3 regions of the Pigmentiphaga aceris genome follow, and region 1 is predicted to be linked to each of the others. Evidence: predicted binding sites of a transcription regulator. Region 1 holds the regulator's gene; each other region holds the start of a gene.
What was found. Region 1 encodes FNR, which switches genes on or off when oxygen is low (the NO sensors DNR and NnrR bind a similar motif). Its sites were predicted from a motif close to TTGATNNNNATCAA; they were not measured.
Positions count from the first base shown of each region.

Region 2: the regulator FNR is predicted to act here: its motif matches at 2,080-2,093, upstream of FXN63_RS23880 (OmpW/AlkL family protein).
Region 3: the regulator FNR is predicted to act here: its motif matches at 2,347-2,360, upstream of FXN63_RS02470 (type IV pili methyl-accepting chemotaxis transducer N-terminal domain-containing protein).

Region 1 is NZ_CP043046.1:1,331,667-1,336,756, forward strand. It holds gene FXN63_RS05580 (PepSY-associated TM helix domain-containing protein) at 1-1,203, shown strand, start outside; gene FXN63_RS05585 (ribbon-helix-helix domain-containing protein) at 1,188-1,556, opposite strand; gene FXN63_RS05590 (DJ-1/PfpI family protein) at 1,628-2,209, opposite strand; gene fnr (fumarate/nitrate reduction transcriptional regulator Fnr) at 2,391-3,143, opposite strand; gene hemN (oxygen-independent coproporphyrinogen III oxidase) at 3,237-4,670, shown strand; gene FXN63_RS05605 (sulfite exporter TauE/SafE family protein) at 4,670-5,090, shown strand, end outside.
Region 2 is NZ_CP043046.1:5,546,609-5,551,698, forward strand. It holds gene FXN63_RS23875 (catalase) at 1-1,915, shown strand, start outside; gene FXN63_RS23880 (OmpW/AlkL family protein) at 2,157-2,798, shown strand; partial or broken gene FXN63_RS27190 (LysR family transcriptional regulator) at 2,852-3,071, opposite strand; gene FXN63_RS23885 (KpsF/GutQ family sugar-phosphate isomerase) at 3,300-4,310, shown strand; gene FXN63_RS23890 (KdsC family phosphatase) at 4,315-4,926, shown strand; gene lptC (LPS export ABC transporter periplasmic protein LptC) at 4,930-5,090, shown strand, end outside.
Region 3 is NZ_CP043046.1:595,250-600,339, forward strand. It holds gene moaA (GTP 3',8-cyclase MoaA) at 12-1,034, shown strand; gene FXN63_RS02465 (hypothetical protein) at 1,540-1,770, shown strand; gene FXN63_RS02470 (type IV pili methyl-accepting chemotaxis transducer N-terminal domain-containing protein) at 2,445-4,352, shown strand; gene FXN63_RS02475 (response regulator) at 4,460-5,090, shown strand, end outside.

The DNA of each region.
Region 1 (5,090 bases):
CTGGGTCTGGCCACGCTGGCATTTTTGATTCTGGCATCTGCCACCGGGTCGATACTGGCGTGGCATGACGAACTCGATGCCTGGGTTGCGCCGGAACTGCTGCGCACACCCGCCACATCAGTAGCATTGGCACCGATGGTGCCGGCCGTGCTGCGCGACATCGTGGTTGCCGCGTATCCGCAGGGGCGGGTGCTGGCCATCCCGCTTGCGCGGCATCCCGGCAAGACCGTGGCCTTTCCGGTCTGGCTGACCGACCCCGGGTCAGCATCGCCGGTGTTGCTGGAAGTGTTCATCGACCCGGCGACCGGCCTGATACAAGGTGACCGTCGCTGGGGTGACCCCACCGATGGGCTGAAAAATCTGCTGCCTGTGATCCACCGGCTGCACACCTCGTTATTGGCCGGCTCGACCGGTGAATGGGTGCTGGGCGTGGTGGCCTTGCTCTGGACGCTGGACTGTTTCATTGGCGCATTTCTGACCTTCCCCGCGCGGGCAGCAAAACGGCGCGCGGGTGGCCCGGCCAAGTCGTGGTTGGCGCGATGGCGCGCTGCGTGGGCATTGCGCGTCAGCAGCCGTGGCTACAAGCTGGGCTTCGATCTGCACCGGGCGTCCGGCCTGTGGTTGTGGGTGTTGCTGCTGGGCATGGCCTGGAGCAGTGTCGCCTTCAACCTGCCAGCGGTATACCGACCGGTGATGGGGGTCTGGTTGGATCAGCAGCCCGACCTTCGCCGCGCGCTCAGGCAGTCTGCGTCTGGATCAAAGACGAGCATGGACTGGGAGCAAGCCCTGACGCAAGGGCGTCGTCACATGGCGACCATGACGGAGGAAAAGCAGCTTGGGATCGTTGGCGAACATTGGCTGGCTTTCGATCCGCGCGCCAATCTCTATCGTTACACCGTGCGCAGCACGCAGGACATCCGCGACAAGACGGGTAGCACCCACGTGTTCTTCGATGCCGCAGACGGAAAGCTGCGCGGTGTTCAGTTACCCACCGGTGGCGTGGCGGGCGACACCGCGACCCTGTGGCTGACCAGCCTGCACATGGCGGCGCTATGGGGATGGCCGTTGCAATTGGCGGTGTCGATACTGGGGATCGTGGTCGTTGTCTTGAGCGTGACCGGGTGGATCATCTGGCGTCGAAAACGGCAGGCGCGCACCACGCGTCCGGTGCACGCTGCCCCTCGTGCTCAAGCTGCGCGGTGAGCCTCGGCAGCTTGCATTGCCTCTGCCGGTTCAACCGCGCCTGTGGACGCGATGGCCCGTCGCCAGACCTCGCGCCCATCCATGCTGGCATCGGCTTTCAATGCCATGTACCGCAGGCAGCTGACCCGCAGGAACGACGTGAAATTGGTGGTCTCGCCGCGGAACGCGTAGACCTCTTCAAACAGCTTGGCGATCAGCTGGTTGGTGGTCATGCCGTTCTCATTGGCCAGCTCGGTGAGCGTCTGCCAGAACAGGTTTTCCAGCTTGATGCTGGTGACCGCCTTCATGATGCGGATCGAACGCGTGCGCGATTCGTAAAGAATCGGGTCGGTGTGCGAGTAGATGCTGCACATGGGAAGCCATCTCCTTGAGCGTCACACCCGCCGCCGGAACAGTCCGGCGGCGCGGCGGCGCACGCTGAGTTTTACAGCGTGATCTTGGTGCCCAGCAAGGCCAGGAATTGTCCGATCCATGCCGGGTGTGCCGGCCATGCGGGCGCGGTCACCAGGTTGCCGTCGGTGTAGGCACCGTCGATCGGCACGTCAACGAATTCACCGCCCGACAGACGCACTTCCGGCGCGCAAGCCGGGTAGGCCGAGCTTTTGCGACCCTTCAGCACGCCGGCTGCGGCCAGCAGTTGCGGGCCGTGGCAGACGGCTGCGATGGGCTTGTTGGCATCGGCAAAGTGTTTGACGATTTCCAGCACGCGCGGGTTCAGGCGAATGTACTCGGGGGCGCGGCCGCCCGGGATCAGCAGCGCGTCATACGAAGCCGGATCGACATCGGCGAAGCTGGCATTGAGCGTGAAGTTGTGGCCGCGCTTTTCGCTGTAGGTCTGGTCGCCTTCGAAGTCGTGGATGGCGGTGCGGATCTGATCGCCCTTGGCCTTTTCCGGGGCCACGACATCGCACTGGTGGCCTACGGCGGCGAGCGCCTGGAACGGGACCATCAGTTCGTAGTCTTCGACGTAATCGCCGGCCAGGAAAAGAATGCGTTTGGCTGCCATGTCCAATCTCCAGAATGCGCCCGCTTGAGGCGGACGTCAGGGTGGAGGCGCAAGAGCCTGCGCCTCGGGGGCGTGTCCCCCCGGCAGGAAGTATCCGCCCGCTGTGGGGGCGGGCGGGTAGCACCGGGGTGCTACATGCGCATGCAGACGGCTAGTGTTTTCCGCAATGCAAACCGCTGGCTCAAGCGTGCGTGCCGACCATCTGGCGCAACTTCTCTGGCTGCTCGATACGGATGTGGCGCTGGTTCACCGAGATCAGTCCTTCCTCGGCAAACTTCGAGAAGGTGCGGCTGACGGTCTCAAGCTTGAGGCCCAGATAGCTGCCGATTTCTTCGCGTGTCATGCGCAGCACCAGTTCGCTGCCCGAGAATCCGCGTGCCCGCATGCGGGTCACCAGGTTGAGCAGGAAAGCGGCCAGACGTTCCTCGGCGCGCATGCTGCCCAGCAGCAGCATCACGCCGTGGTCGCGCACGATTTCGCGGCTCATCAGGCGGTGGAAGTGCTGTTGCAGGGTGGTGCACTCGCGCGACAGCTCTTCAAGGCGGTCGTACGGAATCACGCAGACTTCGGAATCTTCCAGCGCCATCGCGTCGCAGGCGTGTTGTTCACCGCCCATGCCGTCGAGGCCGACGATTTCGCCGGAGATATGGAAACCCGTCACCTGATCACGGCCATCGGCCGTGTTGATGCGTGTTTTGAAGGTGCCGGAGCGAATGGCATAGATCGCGCCGAACTTGTCGCCGTTGCTGAACAGAGGTTTGCCGCGCGGCACGCGTTTGCGATTGGCGATCAGGCGATCGAGGACATCGAGTTCGTCCTCGCGCAAACGGACCGGCATGCAAAGCTCGCGCAGATTGCATTTGGAACAACTGACCTGGACTTCTTTCAAAGCGGGCGGGTCGTGACGCAGGGGTGACGTGGTGGCATCTGACATGTGTTCTCCTGACGCAAGTGTACGGTGTAACGACCTGCAAGCGGGTTGACCTGGATCAAATCACACCTGTAGCCAGTGGGGCAAAGTTGCTGCATGGAACCGATCAGCAATCCCGATCCCACCCGCCAGACGTCCGCGCATCGGGGCGCGGGATTCGTCCCCGACACCGCGCTGCTGGCGCGGCTTGACGCCCCTGGCCCTCGCTATACATCCTACCCCACGGCCGATCGCTTCACGGAAGCCCACGATCTGGACGCCCACCGCCACGCGCTCGCCGTGCGCGGCATCGGTGGTCTTGCCCGGCCGCTGTCGCTGTACGTGCATGTGCCGTTCTGTGAGTCGATCTGCTATTACTGCGCCTGCAACAAGGTTGTCACACGCGACAAGACCAAGGCACGCCGTTACCTGGCCGCCTTGTTCCGCGAGGCCGAACTGACGCGCCAGGCCATGTCGCACACCTCGCCAGTCACCCAGCTGCATCTGGGGGGCGGCACGCCGACTTTTCTGGACGACGATCAGCTTCAGTCGCTGGTCTACAAGCTTGAAAGCCTGCTCCCGTTCGCCGCAAATGCCGAACGTTCGATCGAGGTCGATCCGCGTACGGTCGATGCTGAACGCCTGCATGCGCTGCGCCGCATGGGCTTCAATCGCCTGAGTTTCGGCATTCAGGATTTCGACCGCGATGTGCAGGCAGCGGTGCACCGTGTGCAGTCCGAAGATGAGGTATTCAGCCTGATGGCAGCGGCGCGTGCCGAAGGCTTCGAGTCGATCAACGTAGACCTGATCTACGGTCTGCCCAAGCAGACCCCCGACTCGTTCGTTCGCACGCTGGACACGCTTGCCCGGCTGGCACCCGATCGTGTGGCGGTCTATGCCTACGCGCACCTGCCGGATCGCTTCAAGCCGCAGCGCCGCATTCATGATTACGATCTGCCCAGCGCCAGTGCACGGGTCGCCATGTTGCACAGCGCGATCACCCGTCTGGGCGATGCGGGTTGGGATTACATCGGCATGGACCACTTTGCACGCCCCGATGACGCGCTGGCGATTGCCAAGCGGCAGGGTCGCATGCACCGCAACTTCCAGGGTTACACCACGCAGCCGGACTGTGACCTGATTGCGCTGGGCGTGTCGGCCATCAGCCGCGTGGGCGCCACCTATGCGCAGAATGTGCGCACGCTGGACGAGTATTACGACGCCATCGAAGGCGGCCGCCTGCCGGTGTTCCGTGGCCATGCCATGAGCGCGGACGACCTGCTGCGCCACGCCGTCATCATGGCAATCATGTGCCAGGGCGTGCTGAATTTCGAGGTCATGGACATCTCGTATCTGATCGACTCGCGCCGGCATTTCGCCGAAGAGCTGGCGATGATGGATACCTTCGTGTCCCAGGGTCTGGTCGAAATCGATGAGGAAGGTTTGCGTGTCACGGAAGCCGGCTGGTTCCTGGTGCGCGCGATTGCGCGGGTGTTCGACCGCTATGCACAACGTGCCAGCGCACAGGTGCAATTTTCGCGGATCTTGTAATGCTTAACCTGTCGGTGGTGACGGCGACTGCCTTGCTCGGACTGGCCGGCGGTGTCCACTGTGTCGCCATGTGCGGCCCGGCTTCCGTGGCGATAGCGCGTACGCCTGCCGACGCTGCCTGGTTTCACCTGGGGCGTTTCCTCGGGTATGGGGTATTGGGCGGGCTGGCTTCGGCTGGTGCGGTGGGCATGGCGCATGTGGCCGGCGCGGCCGCGTGGCTGCATCCGATCTGGTTGCTTAGCCATGTGTTGCTGGCCATGCTGGGTGGCTGGATGTTGCTTACCGGTCGTCATCCACGCTGGGTACAGGAAGGCTTGCTGCGCGCGGCGCGCAGCGTGTTGAGGGCCAGCAGTGGGCCAGCGTACGCCGGCAGCGGTGTTACGCAGCGCGTGATGACGCCGGCTGCCGCCGGCGCTGGCA
Region 2 (5,090 bases), 2.0 Mb from region 1:
CATCCTGCGTGAAAAGATCACGCATTTCGACCATGAACGCATCCCCGAACGCATCGTGCACGCACGTGGGTCGGGCGCGCATGGGTATTTCCAGCCCTACGAATCCTGTGCCAAGTGGACCAAGGCGGCCTTCCTGCAAGACCCCTCGGTGCAGACGCCGGTGTTTGTGCGGTTTTCTACTGTCGCTGGCGGCGCGGGTTCAGTCGACCTGCCGCGCGATGTGCGCGGCTTTGCGGTCAAGTTCTACACATCCGAAGGCAACTTCGACCTGGTCGGAAATAACATCCCGGTGTTTTTCATCCAGGACGCGATGAAGTTCCCCGACCTGGTTCATTCGGTAAAAATGGAAGCCGACCGCGCCTTCCCGCAGGCCGCATCTGCGCATGACACCTTCTGGGACTTTGCTTCGCTCAGCCCCGAGACCACGCATATGTTGCTGTGGGCCATGTCGGACCGGGCGATTCCGCGCTCGCTGCGCATGATCGAAGGGTTTGGTGTCCACACCTTCCGCTTCATCAACGAGGCCGGCGAATCCACCTTCGTGAAATTCCACTGGCGCCCCATGCTGGGCACGGCATCGGTGTTGTGGGACGAAGCCTTGAAGATCAACGGTGCCGACAATGACTTCCACCGACGCGACCTGTGGAATGCCATCGACAGCGGCGACTTCCCGGAATGGGAGTTCTCGGTGCAGGTCTTTGACCAGGCCACTGCCGACGCCTTTGAATTCGACATTCTGGATGCGACCAAGCTGATTCCCGAAGAAGTCGTCCCGCTGACCAAGCTGGGCAAGATGGTGTTGAACCGCAACCCGGACAACTTCTTCGCAGAAACCGAGCAAGTGGCCTTCCACCCCGGCCACGTGGTGCCGGGCATCGACTTCAGCAACGACCCGCTGCTGCAAGGCCGCCTGTTCTCGTACACCGACACGCAGCTCAGCCGCCTGGGTGGCCCGAACTTCCACGAGATCCCGGTCAATCGCCCGCAGTGCCCCATGCGCAACTTCCAGCGCGACGGCCTGATGCGCATGAACAATCCGCCGGGACGCGCGAACTACGAGCCGAACAGCATCGCCCCTGAAGGTCCGCGTGAAAGCCCGCGCGGATTTCACACGGTGGCTGATCCGGTGGAAGGCGGCAAGGTGCGCGAGCGCTCGGAAACCTTCTCGGATCACTACAGCCAGGCACGCCAGTTCTTCCGCTCGCAGACTGAACCGGAACAGCAGCACATCATCAGTGCGTTTGCATTCGAGTTGGCCAAGGTTGCCATCGTGCCGATTCGCCAACGTGTGCTGGGGCATCTGCATTTGGTCGAACCGAAGCTTGGCAAAGCGGTGGAAGCAGCACTGGGCATGGAAGGTCAGGCAGAGCAGATCAAGCCCGCCAAGGCACCTATCGATCTGCCTGACTCGCCAACGCTAAGCATCATCAAGAAAGCCGTGCCGATTCTGAAGGGCCGGAAGGTGGGGGTGCTGGTGACCGACGGGGCAGACGACAAGTTGCTGGCGGATGTTCGCAGCGCAGTCGAGGCCGAAGGCGCGATGGTCGAACTGGTGGCTCCCAAAATCGGCGGCGTGAAGACGGCAGGCGGCAAGCAGTTGCCGGCGGATCACACGATCAGCGGCGGTCCCTCGGTGGTGTTCGATGCGGTGGTGCTGGCGGTATCGAAAGATGGCGTCGCTGCACTGGTGAAGGAAGCGGCTGCGGTCGAATGGGTGCAGAACGCCTTTGCGCATCTGAAGTTCATTGGCCATACCTCCACCGCCAAACCGCTGATGGACAAGGCGTCGGTGGTGCCCGATGCGGGGGTGATTGCGATTGAAGGTGGGAGCGAAGGTGGCATTGATGCCTTCATCACAGGAGCCAAGACGCATCGTCTGTGGGAACGCGAGCCGACGCTGCGCACGCCGGGTTGAACCTGGCGTAGCGTGACCCACAAGTGTTGCGAAGCGGGCTGCCCTCGTCATGCGATAAGGGCAGCCACCTACTATCAGTATTTCGGAAACTGTTGCTTCACGGCCATTGCGGCCCCGCCTGCCCCACCTGGGCACGTGGGGCCGCAGTCATTTCCACCCCACGCTTGACCTGCATCAACGCTCCACCCGGGCTGCTCTGAGAAGCTGAATGCTCATCAGAACATCTACTCCTGGAGCGATCATGATTACCCAACGCGCCCGCGCTGGCCTTCTTCTTGGTGCAGTGTTGTGCGCTGCCGCTTTCACCGCCCCCGCCCTCGCCCACGAGCAAGGTGACTGGCTGGTCAAGGCAGGCGTCTCGCAGGTTCGTCCGAAGTCGGACAATGGTTCGGCATTGAACGGGGCCATCGGCCTCGACGTGAACAACGACGTGAAGCCCAGCATCTCTGCCACCTACATGTTTACGCGCAATCTGGGCCTGGACGTGCTGGCAGCCGCCCCGTTCCGTCATGACGTGTATGGCAGCGGCGCGGTCAACGGCCAGATCGGCACCAGCAAGCAATTGCCGCCCACCGTCAGCCTGCAATGGCACTTCCTGCCCGATCAGACTTTCCAGCCCTATGTTGGCCTGGGCGTGAACTACACCCGATTCTTCTCTACCCGTGCAGTCGGCCCGCTGGCGGGCAACCATCTTGAACTGACGGATTCCTGGGGCCTGGCTGCCCAGTTCGGCGTGGACGTGAAGATCAACGATCGCTGGTTCGTGAATGCCAGCCTGCGTTACATCAAGATCGACACCGACGTGAAGTTGAACGGCACCAAGATCGGCAAGGCCGAGATCGATCCCTGGGTCACCACCATTGCCGTGGGTTATCGCTTCTGAATGCTGTGCTGACGTGATGGTGCATCTGATCTGAAGACCTGTGTGTCCACCGATCAGTTGCCCTTGATGTAGGCATCAAGCCCGCTTGCCAGCGCCGCAAAGGTCGCCATGCAACGCGGGCTTTTTCGCAAGTCCTCGCGCATCACAATCCAGGTGTCCAACGCCGGGGGCAAAGCTAGCGGGCAACACACGCACCAGCGAGTCGTTTTTGCGCGCAAGCCCCACCTGACAAGCGCCGATGCCAAAGCCCGCTCGCAACGCGGCCAGCTGTGCCGATGATCACGCCAGTGATCCTGAATGACACAGCGTTACAGAATCTGATGGGCTCGATTTCCAGGACGCCATTTGCCCAAGGAATACGGCAAACCCTAGCAGCAGTGCCAGGTAAGGCATGAACCAAGCAAGGATCATGCCCTTTGCGTCTATACTGGAAGTCACGTCGCATCGCCATTTTCCGGTGCGTAGAATCACGATTTTCCCGGACTGACTCCGCATCGACGCATGACGCCCAACCTCGCTACGCTCCCCCATCGCCCCACCGCCAATGCCGAAGACGCGCTGGCGTCGGCGCGCCGCACGCTGGCGGTCGAGGCCGAGGCAATTGCAGCGCTGGCGGAACGGCTTGACGATCATTTCACACAGGCTGCCCAGTTGCTGCTGGACTGTCAGGGGCGCGTGGTGGTCAGCGGCATCGGCAAGTCAGGCCACATTGCCCGCAAGATCGCAGCCACGCTGGCATCGACCGGCACGCCCGCCTTCTTCATGCACGCTGCCGAAGCCGTGCACGGCGATCTGGGCATGATCACCGCGCAAGACGTGGTGATCGCCATTTCCTATTCGGGTTCTGCCACTGAACTGCTGACCATCGTGCCGCAGGTCAAGCGCATGGGGGCCCGGCTGATCAGCATCACCGGCCGGCCGGAATCCGAACTTGCGCAGCTTGCCGACATTCACTTGAATGCCAACGTGACCAAAGAAGCCTGCCCGATGAACCTTGCGCCCACCGCCAGCACCACGGCGACGCTGGCCTTGGGTGACGCGCTGGCCGTGGCCTGTCTGGAAGCGCGTGGCTTTGGCGCGGAAGATTTCGCGCGCTCGCATCCGGGTGGTGCACTGGGCCGCCGTTTGCTGACCCACGTGCGCGACGTGATGCGGTCCGGGCCCGCCGTGCCCACCGTTCCTGTAACAGCATCTATCACCGACGCCTTGACCGAGATAAGCCTGAAGGGCATGGGGATGACAGTGGTGCTGGATGCGCAGGAACAGGTGGTTGGCATCTTCACCGACGGCGATCTGCGTCGTCTGCTGGAACGCGTGGGCGACATCCGCGGTCTCACGGTAGAGGCTGGCATGTCACACAAGCCTTACGCTATCGGCCCCGACGCGCTGGCAGTGGAAGCCGCCGCGCTGATGGACGAAAATCGCAAGAATCTGCTGCTGGTCCGCGACCCTTCGGGCGCGTTGATCGGTGCCCTGCACATGCACGACCTACTGGCCGCGAAGGTGCTCTAAGCCAATGAATTTGCCCGAGATCAATCTGCCCCACCCCGCCGAAGCCTTGCTGTTGGCCCGTATTCCGCAGGAAGTGCGCGAACGCGCTGCGCGTGTGCGCCTGATGGTGTTCGACGTCGACGGCATTCTGACCGATGGCGTGTTGTGGTATTCGGCCCAGGGCGAAACGCTCAAGGGCTTCCATGTGTTGGACGGCCACGGCCTGAAGCTGCTGCGTGAAAGCGGCATTGAAGTGGCGCTGATGACCGGCCGCGATTCGGCCATGCTCAGCCGTCGCGCTGCAGACCTGGGTATTGCCGAAGTGCTGCAGGGCGTGTCCGACAAAGGCGCAGCCCTGAATGAGCTGACCAAGCGCATGCAGGTCACCCTGGACGAAACCGGTTTCATGGGCGATGACCTGATGGACCTGCCGGCCTTGCAACGTGTCGGTTTTGCGGTCAGCGTGCCGGGTGCACCCACCTACGTATCGCAGGCAGCACACTGGGTTACCGGCAAGGCTGGTGGCCACGGCGCGGCACGCGAATGCTGCGACTTGATCCTGGCAGCCCAAGGTCGGCTTGGCAGCTTCATCGCCAGCGGTAGCCGGGGTCTGTTGACCACTGGCGCGGCACAGTAAGCCATGAAAGACCGGCTGGGTTCCTCGATTTCGCTGTTGCTGCTGGCCGTGCTCGTCCTGGGCACGTGGTGGGCGGCTGAACTCGCGCAACGCGCTGTGCCGGAAGATGCACCGCGTCGCATGACGCACGAGATCGACTCCTTCGTCGAAGAGTTCGTGATGGT
Region 3 (5,090 bases), 740 kb from region 1:
CTGCCACTACGTTGTCGACGCGGCCTGCTTCGTCACCCATTGGCCTGATCGATGGCTTCGGCCGTCGCATCGACTATCTGCGCGTGTCGGTCACTGACCGCTGCGACCTGCGCTGCACCTACTGCCTGCCCAAGGGATTCAAGGGTTTCGAAGAGCCTGCGAACTGGTTGAGCCTGGCGGAAATGCAGCGTCTGGTTGGCTTGTTCGTTGAGCTTGGGGTGCACAAGGTGCGCCTGACCGGTGGTGAACCGTTGCTGCGGCGGGGCATCGGCGAACTGGCTGCGGGCATTGCTGCGTTGCCCGGTCTGAAAGACCTGTCGGTATCCACCAACGGCACCCGTTTGACGCATCACGCCACGGCCTTGCGCCAAGCGGGCGTGACGCGCCTGAATGTCAGCCTGGACACCTTGGACCCCGCCTGTTTTGCGCGCATCACCGGGCGGGATTGTCTGTCCGATGTGTTGTCGGGTCTGGCGGCGGCGCAGGCGGCGGGGTTCGATCCGATCAAGCTGAATATGGTGATGCAGGGGGCGGTGAACGATGCTGATGTCGAGCGCATGGTGGCATTCTCGATCGAGCATGGTTTTGTGTTGCGTTTGATCGAGGCGATGCCGATGGGGGATACCGGGCGGTCGGTGATGCCGGTGGATGCCAGTGCCTTGGGGATTCGACTGGCGGCGCGTTTTGGGCTGGTACCGGCGATTGAGCGGGGCGGGGGCGGGCCGGCGCGTTATTGGCGTGCTGCCAGTGCGGATGCGTCGGTGCGGGGGGGCATGAGTCTGGGGGTGATTACGCCGATGTCTCAGCATTTCTGTGCATCGTGCAATCGGGTGCGTTTGGGGGTGGATGGGACCTTGTATTTGTGTCTGGGGCAGGAGGATAAGGTCGACTTGGGGCGGCAGTTGCGGGATGGGGCGAGTGATGCTCAGCTACGGTCGGCGATTGTGGCGGCGATGGCGATGAAGCCTGAGCGGCATGTGTTCGATTCGAGGCCGGGGCAGGTGGTTCGGTTCATGTCGCAGACTGGGGGGTGAGTTTTGCTGTGACGGTGTTTTTTTGTTCTTTTGCCAGTCGCGGGTGGTGGGGCCGGCTCGTCTGCCCCGCTTGACTTTGGCGTCGGGTCTCCGCCCTCCACCTTGTCCAGAAGGGCAGACAATCCGGCCCCACCACCCACGCCTTCAAAGACGTTTGGTTAAAAGCTAATCCCGCCTTTGGGCGTGCGCCATTCTCTGGCTGCCAAGTGCTGGAATCGGTTCTCGGTATTCCTGGGCCACGTTTCTTGATCGCCACGCGGCTGGCCGTGGGGACTGGCTGGCCAGGTCGCCACGAAGCGGTTTCTCCGGCTCACGATTCGGTGGGTTCTTCAGTTGCCTTTTACGGCAGTGCCACTCAAGAATATTTGCGCGCCTGCTTGGTGGTGGGGTGACACCGAAGCGGGTGGCCGCCGCGTTACGGCATGCGGAGAGCGGCAGCGACGATCGTGGTGCTGGCGGCTGATTGGCGAAAACGCTTGTGCTGCGATTGGTCAAGGCGCTTGCCATGCTCGATAGCAACGCCACCGGGGCATTGGTAGCCTGGAATGCTGAGCTGCGTACGGTGATCTTCGCGTGCTCGATCATCTTGGTCCCATCAACGGTGACGAGCTGGTTCTCGATCGGTGGCACGCCCTGGGTTGTTGGAAGTGCTTGGCATCATCGGCATGCACCACTGCTCACTACCATTCATCGCCGCCTTGAACGTCTTTACCGCTTCGAACGTTCATCGCTTTGAACATTCGTCATCGCTCCGAACGTTGATCAGCAGCCCGAACGTTCAATGCATAGCCTTCAAAGCGCCAACCTTCAGCGCCCCGCCTTTTCGTCGCATTACCTGGTGCGCGGCCACCCGCTTCCGTGTCACCCCACCGCCAAGCAGGCGCGCAAATTTTCTTGCGTGGCGCTGCCCTGAAAGGCCCCTGATATACGGCCAGAACCGTGAGCCGCTGAGTCGCTTCGTGGCGACCTGGCCAGCCAGTCCCCACGGCCAGCCGGATAGCGTTTAAGCATGGTGGCCCATGCACGCCGAGAACCGTTCACAGCACCAAGCAGCCAGAGAATCAATACGCGTCCAAAGGCGGCATGCGCTTTTAACCAAACGTCTTTGAAGGCGTGGGTGGTGGGGCCGGGTCGGCTGCCCTTCTGGACAAGGTGGAGGGCGGGAGCCCCGACGCCAAAGTCCAGCGGGGCAGACGAGTCGGCCCCACCACCCGCGACTGGCAGAAGAACAAACCCACCGTTCCAAAAAACCAAAAAACGACGCCACAAAACCCCGCGCGCGCCATCCTAAGCACGTTTGTCTGCACGACATTTGTTGTAGATCAAATCGAACCATCGTCAGGAAGCGCGGCACAGGAACACGCGGGCTACGCTGAAAAGCTCAGCAATCGCCGCGCACATACCGCCCCAATGTCCAGTCAGTCAGCCCCCGACGACCAGCCACGCCTGCGCAATCGCCTGTCCACCCGCATCATCGGAGCCTCGCTCGCCGCACTGCTGATCGTCGTCAGCATGGTCTGCTGGACACTGTGGCTGTCCTGGCAACTCGAAGGCGCAGGCGCTGCGATCAACGACACAGGCAGCTTGCGCATGCGTGCCACCCGCGTGGCGGTAGCACTCCTGCGCGGTGAAAGCGCCGACGTCGACATGACGATGCAAAACACCGTGCTGGCCCGACTGGTTGAAGGCAACCCGGCGCGGCCCCTGTTTTTGCCGACCGACCACGACGTGCAGGTGCAAATGACAGTCGTGGCGCAATCGTGGCGAACGCAACTGCAACCTGCGCTGGTGTCAGCGCTGGCCGGAGAAGGCAACGACATCTACCTGGACCTGCTGCCGCGGTTTGTTCATCAAGCCGATCGGCTCGTGCGGCTGATCGAACGCGACAATGCCGGCAAGACCTCCTTGCTGCGGTTCTCTCAAGGCGTACTGCTGGTCATGGCCGGGATGGGCACACTGGCCATGATTGCGTTGCTGCACCTGTGGATCATTGCCCCCGTGCTGCGGCTGCGGGACGGACAGCGGCGACTGGCTGCGCGCGAGATGGGGGCGCGGGTGCCGGTCATCGGCGGTGACGAACTCGGCAAGCTGGCAGAAGGCTTCAATCAGATGGCGGACGAACTGGCTGCCGCCTACGCCGATCTGGAAACACGCGTCGAAGAAAAGACCGCGCAACTGGCCACCCAGAACCGCGAGCTTGCCGCCTTGTACGACATGGCGGCGTTTCTGAATCAGCCCAACGATATCGAGCAGACCTGCCACGGCTTCCTGACCCGGGTAATGGCACAGTTCGGTGCCGATGGCGGCAGTGTGCGTGCCATCGATCCGCGTGGTGAAAACCTGCACCTGGTGGTGTCGGAAGGCTTGTCGGACGAGCTGGAAGATGCCGAGCATTGCATGCCGGTGAACGCGTGTTTCTGCGGGGAAGCCACGCGCCAGGGTGTGATCGTGATCCACGATTTTCATGCTGCACCCACACGCGATTTTCGTTGTGCGCAGGAAGGTTTCGGCAGTCTGGCGGTGTTTCGCATCGTCACGCCTGACGAGGTGCTGGGTTCGTTCTCTTTGCATTTTCGCCAGCAGACCAAGCTGTCGGCCAGCCAGACGCAACTGGCCAGCACGCTTGGTCAACACCTTGGCATCGCGCTGGATAATTGCCGGCTGGGTGCGAAAGAACAGCAATTGGCGGTGGCCCAGGAACGCAATCTGGTGGCGCAGGGGTTGCACGACAGCATTGCGCAGGGGCTGAATTTCCTGAACCTTCAGGTGCAGATGCTGACAGCCGCTGCCACGCGTGGCGACTTGGCCGACATTCGTGCAACCGTGCCATTGATGGCAACCGGCGTGCGTGAAAGTTACGAGGACGTGCGTGAGTTGCTGGTGAATTTCCGCACCAGGCTTGACCATGAAGAACTGCGCTCGGCAGTCGAAGAGGCCGTCCTGCGTTTCCGTCGCCAGACTGATATCCAGGTCGATCTGGATATCGACGAAGACGGCGGCGCACCCTTGCCACCCGACCAGCAATTGCAGGTCTTGTTCATCCTGCAAGAGGCGTTGTCGAATGTCCGCAAGCATGCGCAGGCCCAGCGGGTACACATCCAGATCGTCAACCAGCGCGACTTCTCGCTGACGGTATCCGACGATGGGCAGGGCTACGATCCCGCGGAGGTTGCCGAGCGTGGCGAGCGCCATATAGGCTTGAGCATCATGGCCGAGCGGGCGGCGCGCATCCGGGCGCAGCTGCACCTGACGGGCAAGACGGGGCATGGTGCAAGTGTGTCGCTACAGCTTGCGCGCGAGGAACGACTGTCTGCCTGAGCTTGTCCGGGAGTCGTGTGGCTGCCGATTTCCGCAGCGCTAACACCGCGATGCACAGCACGTTCGTCGCGCAGTACCGCTGTCTTTTGAACTCATTTTTCCAACCCATGACCATTCGAATCCTGCTGATCGACGACCATTCCCTGTTTCGTTCCGGTGTGCGCCTGCTGTTGCAGCGTCAGGCCGATTTCGAGGTGGTGGCCGAGGCGGCGGATGGGCTGGACGGCGTTAAACGGGCGCGTGAGCACCGCCCTGACGTGATCCTGCTCGACCTGAACATGCCGGGCTTGTCGGGGCTTGAAACCTTGAAACTGCTGACCCAGGAGCTGCCTGACAGCGCGGTGCTGATGCTGACGGTGTCGGAAGATGCCGATGACCTGGGCGACGCCTTGCGCAGCGGTGCGCGTGGCTATCTGGTGAAAAACATCGAGGCCGATGCGCTGACGAGTGCGATTCGACGCGCGGCAAGTGGTGAAGCGGTGATTGCCGACAGCATGACGGCCAAGCTGGTGGCGCAGTTTCGCGCGCAACCTGCTCAGGCATCTGCCGCCGACACCCCGGCAGCACGTGCCCGCCTGACGGCCCGTGAGCGCGATATCGTGCAGTGCCTGGCGCGTGGCGAAAGCAACAAGGAAATCGCCCGTCATCTGGATGTCGCGGAAAGCACGGTGAAGATCCACGTGCAGAACATCTTGAAGAAGCTGAACCTGACGAGCCGTGTGCAGATTGCGGTGTATG